Regions from separate parts of the Citrobacter sp. LJND-P06 genome, predicted to be linked through region 1. Evidence: predicted binding sites of a transcription regulator. Region 1 holds the regulator's gene; the other holds the start of a gene.

Region 1 (4,243 bases):
TAAATCATAAATCGTGTAGCACAGAGTGCAGTCCTGCGTGTTTGCTGTTTCCGCATGCCTGACTGATCTGCTATCATTGCCCTTATCCGTGGGCAATACGCCACCACCATTTCAATAAGTTTCAAGAGGTTATTTTACTCATGGCAATCACTGGCATCTTTTTCGGCAGCGACACCGGTAATACCGAAAATATCGCAAAAATGATTCAAAAACAGCTTGGTAAAGACGTTGCCGATGTTCATGACATTGCGAAAAGCAGTAAAGAAGACCTGGAAGGGTATGACATTCTGCTGTTAGGTATTCCGACCTGGTACTACGGTGAAGCACAGTGCGACTGGGATGACTTCTTCCCTACCCTCGAAGACATTGATTTCAATGGTAAACTGGTGGCTCTGTTTGGTTGTGGCGATCAGGAAGACTACGCAGAGTACTTCTGCGATGCGCTGGGCACCATCCGCGACATTATCGAACCACGCGGCGCAACCATCGTAGGCCACTGGCCGACAGCAGGCTATCACTTCGAAGCCTCCAAAGGTCTTGCTGATGACGATCATTTTGTCGGTCTGGCTATCGACGAAGACCGTCAGCCGGAATTGACCGCTGAGCGCGTTGAAAAATGGGTTAAACAGATTTCCGCCGAACTGCATCTCGACGAAATCATCAACGCCTGATTTCGTGCGGCGCAGAAATCATCTGCGCCGCATCAATAGATAAAACCAATCAAAATAATTGCTACAAATTTGTAACTTTCCTGCCCATCCCTGTACAATGTTCGGGTGTTATTCTGGTATTGCACAGTGTGATTGTCGGCAGTACCACGTTTTGATTAATATTATTTGCCCGAGGCTTGCAGTTTTCATTTAGACATGGCAGTTCTATAATGATACGCATTCTCTCAAGTGCAATTTCTGTCACTTCTTTAATGAAGTGAATCGTTTAGCAACAGGACAGATTCCGCATGACTGACAACAATACCGCATTAAAGAAGGCTGGCCTGAAAGTAACGCTTCCTCGTTTAAAAATTCTGGAAGTTCTTCAGGAACCGGAAAACCATCACGTCAGTGCGGAAGATTTGTATAAGCGTCTGATCGACATGGGTGAAGAAATTGGTCTGGCGACCGTGTATCGCGTGCTGAACCAGTTCGATGACGCCGGTATCGTGACTCGCCACAATTTTGAAGGCGGCAAATCCGTTTTTGAGCTGACCCAACAGCATCATCATGATCATCTTATTTGCCTCGATTGTGGCAAAGTGATCGAGTTCAGCGATGATTCTATCGAAGCGCGTCAGCGTGAGATTGCGACTAAACACGGTATTCGTTTAACTAACCATAGCCTCTATCTTTACGGTCACTGCGCTGAAGGCGATTGCCGCGAAGACGAGCATGCGCACGACGCAAAGTAATGCTCCCGCCTAAAGAGCCAACCACCCGGTTGGCTTTTTTATGCCCATAAAAAAGACCTGCTATCAAAGCAGGTCTTTTCGCTTCCGCTAAGTCCATTTACTGTACTGTGTTCTTACTGCGAATTTCTTTCCAGATTTTATCGCAATCGGCTTGTACCGCCTGACCATTGCCTGTACGTGTTGCCTGAATGCATTGCTGGTAATCCAGTACCCGCACGCTCTCTTCGTTAGCAAACTGCTTATGCTGGTCTTCTTTTTTCAGCACATTTAATACGCTTTGGCAGGCTTCGATTTTTTCCGGTGAACCTTGCGCGGTGTTAATACATGCGCTGTATGCCTCTTTAAGGCGGCTGTCTTCCTTGGGTGCAGGAGATTGCGCGCAGGCCACCAGCCCTGACGTCATAATGGCGATGAGTAACATTTTTTTCATACAACAGTCCTCAACGACGCGGCAGAGATATACCCTGCCGCGACTGGCATCAGAAAATAGTGAATGGGGCGATAACCATGAACTTCACGTCACGCTCATCCTGGAAGATGTTGCCATAACCGCCGCTCCAGCTTGGGATATTGGAGTGGTTGTCATACTCGGTGAAGTGCAGTTTAAACATGGTGCCTTTGGCACGTCCTTCCTGCATGGTATAAACCGCATCAAGACTGTAGGAAGATTCTTCGATGGTTTGGTTTTTGTCGTAGAACGCATCCGGGTTGCTCTGCCAGGTAGCCGGTTTTGCATCCCAGGCGTAGACGTACGACGCACCCAGTGCCATGCCTGGCAGATTCCAGTTCTTCAGGTCATACATCGCGCCGAAGAAGACCGCTTTTTCGCCGTTGGCGTTAAAGTCGGAACGGTTATCCCACCAGACATCCAGACGACCGTTAGAGGAAGCGTAGGTCGGCGTCATACGCTGTAAGAAGTAACCCTGCTGCCCGTCCGCTTTAACCCAGGTTCCTTCCAGACGCAGATCGACCACTTCCGCCACTTTGTAACCGAAAGTCAGTGCCTGCAACCATGCGGTGCCGTCATAGATGTCGTTCACACTGCGGTCATCAACTTTATCGCGTGCGCCGTAGAACTGGTAACTGGTGGTAAATGGATTCCCGCCCAGATCGAATTTGTAACTGGCTTTGGCAAAGTACTGATCGACATAGCCCTCAGACTGGCCAAAGGCAGCCTCAAGAATAAGGTCATTTTTGAAATCGTATTTTGCGCCAACGGAGTGGAGATAATCGACTTTGGTCTTTTTATCCGCCTGATAGAATTTATCGACTTCAATGTGCCACGGCGCTTTATATTCGTTGGCCCACATGTAGGAGAAGCTCAACGCGCCCGCATCGCCATAGTCAAAGTTGGCTCCGGCTTCTGCCCCTTGATAGGTGCCCGGCATAAAGCTCCAGTGCGGCGCTAACAGCGTCTGTCCGGTTGGCTGAATATAACCGGCACGTGCCCAGGTCGGGCCATATTTAAATTTTGCAGCGGCTTTATACAGGCTGACCCCACTCTTATCGCCAGAGTAATCTTCGTCATAGCCTTTATTTTTTTTCGAGAATGCAATTTCGTTAGGGTGCCCGCTGTCGTCGCTTTCTGCCATTTCAATTGCGGTAAACGCCGCAATATCCAGACCGAACATATCCGCTGCATAACCCGACTGGAAATCCAGGTTGGCGTTCCAGGTCGCGTGTGAAAGGTTGGTTTTGTATTTGTCTTCATCCGTGACGTCTTTACGGTCACGCTCACGCTGCCAGTAATAGATACCGCCAGTTAAGGTCGAATCGTCGATAAAGCCCGCGGCGCTTGCCTGCGGCGCAACCATCCAACCCGACATTGCTGTGATACCGGCGATAGCCAGCGCCAGCGTACTACGTTTGCCACTAAACGTACGCATATGTTAATCCTCTTTGACGTATAAAATGCTGCCGCCAAAGGCGAACAGCTAAAAACAAAAATTAAAAATAGCGCTGAGAAAACCTCATTGACTACAGTGAACAGACTATTTTTCGCGACGCGAATTATCAATCTCTTTCTGTAACCAGTATGTAATAATATGAGCGACCGCACATATTTCATTGCTTTTTGTTACATATTCACCAAATGCGAAAAATTATCATCAAAATGAAAAATACCATTGTTTTCCATGAAGATGAAAACGTTTACCGCCTTCAATTTAGCCACGCCAAAATTTCTTAGCACTTTCATCAAAAAATCGTTTATTAGATTAATTATTTTTTAAACGTAATTAATTCGCTCCGCAAACAGAGGATCTAACGGAAATTAGGCGAAAAAAAACGCCGCGAAGCGCGGCGTTAGTCGGGTGGGATGGTGTCGAGTGGCTTATTCGCCGACTTTAGCCCATGTATCACGTAAACCGACAGTACGGTTAAATACCAGTTTGTCAGCCGTTGCATGGCGGCTGTCGAGGCAGAAGTATCCTTCACGCTCGAACTGGAAGGCTTTACCCGCAACCGCAGCCTTCAGCGACGGTTCTGCAAAGCCCTGTTTAATAACCAGCGAATCAGGGTTCATCGCCGACAGGAAATCTTCTACCGCGCCCGGGTTCGGTACGCTGAAAAGGCGATCGTACAGACGAATTTCAACCGGCAATGCGTGCGCGGCACTCACCCAGTGAATAACGCCTTTTACTTTACGACCGTCAGCCGGATCTTTGCTCAGGGTGTCTGCATCGTAGGTACAGAAGATGGTGGTGATATTACCTTGTGCATCTTTCTCTACACGCTCTGCTTTGATCACGTAAGCGTTACGCAAACGGACTTCTTTTCCCATCACCAGACGTTTGTACTGCTTGTTGGCTTCTTCGCGGAAGTCAGCACGATCGATCC
Region 2 (4,243 bases), 1.8 Mb from region 1:
CTCGATGACCTGATTAACCCAGGCTGATCTGCACGTCTACACCGGCAGCCAGGTCCAGACGCATCAGAGCATCAACGGTTTTTTCAGTTGGCTCAACGATGTCAACCAGACGCTTGTGAGTGCGAATTTCGTACTGATCACGCGCGTCTTTGTTAACGTGCGGGGAGATCAGAACGGTAAAGCGCTCTTTGCGGGTCGGCAGCGGGATCGGACCACGAACTTGCGCACCAGTGCGCTTAGCAGTCTCGACGATTTCCGCGGTTGATTGATCGATCAGACGATGATCAAACGCTTTCAAACGGATACGGATTCTTTGGTTCTGCATGAGACCAGAGCTCCAATTATTTTATAGACGAAATAGTTACTCCTCAAACCCATTACGATTGATGGGAGAGTGTAACCGTTCTTACAGAGTTCCCCGATTGGGAACATTGTCTGGTATCGCTTTCGCAGTACCTGTGGCTCATATCGAACCGCTGTCAATATTAGACAAGCCCGCGCATTATACGTAAATCTCAGTCTTACGCAAGCGCCGCGTAGATATTAATCATTTTTTCGCCAATGCGGGCACCGTTCCATCCTGTCTGTAATAATTGCAAATTTCATTTTTTCTGCGGAACGAGGGGAGCAAAGCAGCAGATACGACATTGCGTGGAAAGCTGTCGCCGCTAATGTGGTTCCACTGTCTACTCAGGAGTTATCCATGTACTCTGCGCTCCCTTTTCTGCTCACATATCTTATTTTATCAGGACGTCTGTGGGTCACCGATTTACGAACGGGTTTTTTACCCGATCGATTAACCTGCCCTCTTCTGTGGAGCGGTCTCATTTACCATCAGCTTTTGCTGCCCGTACGCTTGCCCGCTGCCCTATGGGGAGCCGTAGCGGGATATGGCCTGTTCGCTCTTCTGTACTGGGGTTATCGTCTGACTCACCGACAAGAAGGGTTGGGCTATGGCGATGTGAAGTTTCTTGCCGCCCTGGGCGCATGGCATGAATGGCAGTCGCTACCCATGCTGGTGTTTATTGCTGCTTGTTTGGCCTGCGCCGCGGTGGGGATAGATTACTTCAGGTATGGTAAGGCGGTATTAAAAAACCCGCTGCCTTTTGGGCCATATATGGCGGCTGCGGGTTTTATCATGGGATGGAAAACACTGATGCCAGAGAGTTAGTCTGCGACTTTAATTTGCGATTGCAGATAATTTTGCAAGCCAAGTTTCGAAATTAAATCCAGCTCGGTTTCCAGCCAGTCGATGTGCCCTTCTTCATCGGCAAGAATTTCAATCATCATATCCCTGCTGACATAATCATGAACGGTATCTGCGTAAGCAATAGCTTCACGTAGATCCTTCGCGCCTTCAAGTTCTAGCCGAAGGTCGGATTGCAGCATCTCTTCGACATCTTCACCAATGCCTAACTTGCCAAGATCCTGCAAATTGGGAATGCCCTCCAAAAACAAGATACGCTCGATGTACTTATCAGCGTGTTTCATCTCATCAATGGACTCATGGTATTCGACATCATTGAGGCGAATCAGTCCCCAATTTTTAAACATACGAGCATGGAGAAAATACTGGTTGATCGCGACAAGCTCATTACCCAATAGTTTATTGAGATAACTTATGATTTTAACATCACCTTTCATTTTATAGTCCCTCCGCTTCCACTCTTTGAAGAGTAGATGGGGCTACAGGGATGTCAAAAAAAAGAATGTGACTCAGGCGATCTCTTTAAATTCCGGTATCTGTGTCAATTCGTCCTGCATTACTTCACGTGCAGCCCGAACACACTTACCACATTGATTTCCAACAGCAATAAACTTGCGCAATTGTTGGAAAGATTGTGGATGAAACTGGCGTACCGCCTGACGGATTTTTTTATCACTGACACCATTACACAAACAAACGTACATGATCGCTCCCGTTCAATTTCTGCGCAAAGTGTAAATGAGAATAGTTATGATTACAATAGCACAAATATATAGACGCAGCCGGAGAGCAATAAAAAATGCGAATAAATATGACAGACTAAATGCCAGGCAGCAAAAAGGGCGCCGTAGCGCCCTTTTTAAGCTCAAAACTAATTAGTAAATAATTAGCTCATTACTTTAGCAACAACGCCCGCACCAACAGTACGGCCGCCTTCACGGATTGCGAAACGCAGACCGTCGTCCATCGCGATCGGGTGGATCAGGGTAACAACCATTTTGATGTTGTCGCCCGGCATTACCATCTCTACGCCTTCCGGCAGTTCGATGGTACCAGTCACGTCAGTAGTACGGAAGTAGAACTGCGGACGGTAGCCTTTGAAGAACGGAGTATGACGGCCGCCTTCGTCTTTGGACAGGATATAAACTTCAGATTCGAACTTGGTGTGCGGCTTGATAGAACCCGGCTTAGCCAGTACCTGACCACGTTCGATTTCTTCACGTTTGATACCACGCAGCAGAACACCAACGTTCTCACCAGCACGGCCTTCGTCCAGCAGTTTGCGGAACATTTCAACGCCAGTACAGGTAGACTTAGCAGTCTCTTTGATACCAACGATTTCAACTTCTTCGCCAACTTTAACGATACCGCGCTCTACACGACCGGTAACAACGGTACCACGGCCGGAGATGGAGAATACGTCTTCGATAGGCAGCAGGAACGGCTTGTCAATCGCACGCTCTGGTTCTGGGATGTAAGAATCCAGGAAGCCAGCCAGTTCGATGATTTTCGCTTCCCACTCTGCTTCGCCTTCCAGCGCTTTCAGAGCAGAACCACGAACGATCGGAGTGTCGTCGCCCGGGAAATCGTACTGAGACAGAAGTTCACGAACTTCCATTTCTACCAGTTCCAGCAGCTCTTCGTCATCAACCATGTCGCATTTGTTCAGGAACACGATGATGTACGGAACGCCTACCTGACGACCCAGCAGGATGTGCTCACGAGTCTGCGGCATCGGGCCGTCAGTCGCAGCAACAACCAGGATCGCGCCGTCCATCTGCGCAGCACCGGTGATCATGTTTTTAACATAGTCGGCGTGGCCCGGGCAGTCTACGTGCGCGTAGTGGCGAGTCGGGGTGTCATATTCAACGTGAGAAGTGTTGATGGTGATACCACGAGCTTTTTCTTCCGGCGCGTTATCGATCTGGTCGAATGCGCGAGCAGCACCGCCGTAGGTTTTAGCCAGTACGGTGGTGATTGCAGCGGTCAGAGTAGTTTTACCGTGGTCGACGTGGCCGATAGTACCAACGTTGACGTGCGGTTTTGTACGTTCAAATTTTTCTTTAGACACGGCTATATTCCTTACTATAGTGCTCCCCCCTTCAGGAGAGAGCACGGGACTTAGGTTTTAACCCCGGGGCTTATTTACCACGGGCTTCGATTACGGCCTGAGCAACGTTGTTCGGCGCATCATCATACTTCAGGAATTCCATCGTGTATGATGCACGACCTTTGGTCAGAGAACGCAGCTGAGTTGCATATCCGAACATTTCAGACAGCGGAACTTCAGCGTGGATCTTAACGCCAGTTACTTCAGATTCCTGACCGCGCAGCATACCGCGACGACGGCTCAAGTCACCGATAACATCACCAGTGTTCTCTTCCGGAGTCTCTACTTCAACCTTCATGATCGGCTCAAGCAGAACAGGTTTTGCTCTCTTAAAGCCTTCTTTAAAGGCGATAGAAGCAGCCAGTTTAAACGCCAGTTCAGAGGAGTCAACGTCATGGTAAGAACCGAAGTGCAGACGAACACCCATGTCTACTACCGGGTAACCAGCCAGCGGACCAGACTTCAACTGCTCCTGGATGCCTTTATCAACGGCAGGGATGTATTCGCCAGGAATTACACCACCTTTAATGTCGTTGACGAACTCGTAACCTTTCGGGTTAGAGCCCGGCTCCAGCGGGTACATGTCGATAACGACGTGACCATACTGACCACGACCACCAGACTGTTTCGCGTGCTTACCTTCGATATCGGTAACTTTCGCACGAATCGCTTCGCGGTAAGCAACCTGAGGTTTACCGACGTTCGCTTCAACGTTGAATTCACGCTTCATACGGTCAACGATGATGTCGAGGTGCAGTTCACCCATACCGGCGATGATGGTCTGGTTAGATTCTTCGTCAGTCCATACGCGGAATGACGGGTCTTCTTTAGCCAGACGACCCAGAGCCAGACCCATTTTTTCCTGGTCAGCTTTGGTTTTCGGTTCTACTGCGATGGAGATTACCGGCTCAGGGAATTCCATACGC

The links. The regulator Fur, encoded in region 1, represses iron uptake genes when iron is present. The targets are predictions, from matches to a motif close to ATAATAATGAGAACNACTATCAA.
Region 2: a site for Fur is predicted at 1,946-1,968, ahead of bfd (bacterioferritin-associated ferredoxin). Genes of this name have one in related genera too.

Annotation. Positions count from the first base shown of each region.
Region 1 covers NZ_CP187317.1:3,212,198-3,216,440, forward strand. The annotation lists gene fldA (flavodoxin FldA) at 141-671, shown strand; partial or broken gene ACO7SM_RS15355 (fur leader peptide) at 881-966, shown strand; gene fur (ferric iron uptake transcriptional regulator) at 959-1,405, shown strand; gene ACO7SM_RS15365 (ChiQ/YbfN family lipoprotein) at 1,503-1,835, opposite strand; gene chiP (chitoporin ChiP) at 1,885-3,291, opposite strand; gene glnS (glutamine--tRNA ligase) at 3,738-4,243, opposite strand, start outside.
Region 2 covers NZ_CP187317.1:383,849-388,091, reverse strand. The annotation lists gene rpsJ (30S ribosomal protein S10) at 14-325, opposite strand; gene ACO7SM_RS01770 (prepilin peptidase) at 704-1,171, shown strand; gene bfr (bacterioferritin) at 1,168-1,644, opposite strand; gene bfd (bacterioferritin-associated ferredoxin) at 1,717-1,911, opposite strand; gene tuf (elongation factor Tu) at 2,094-3,278, opposite strand; gene fusA (elongation factor G) at 3,349-4,243, opposite strand, start outside.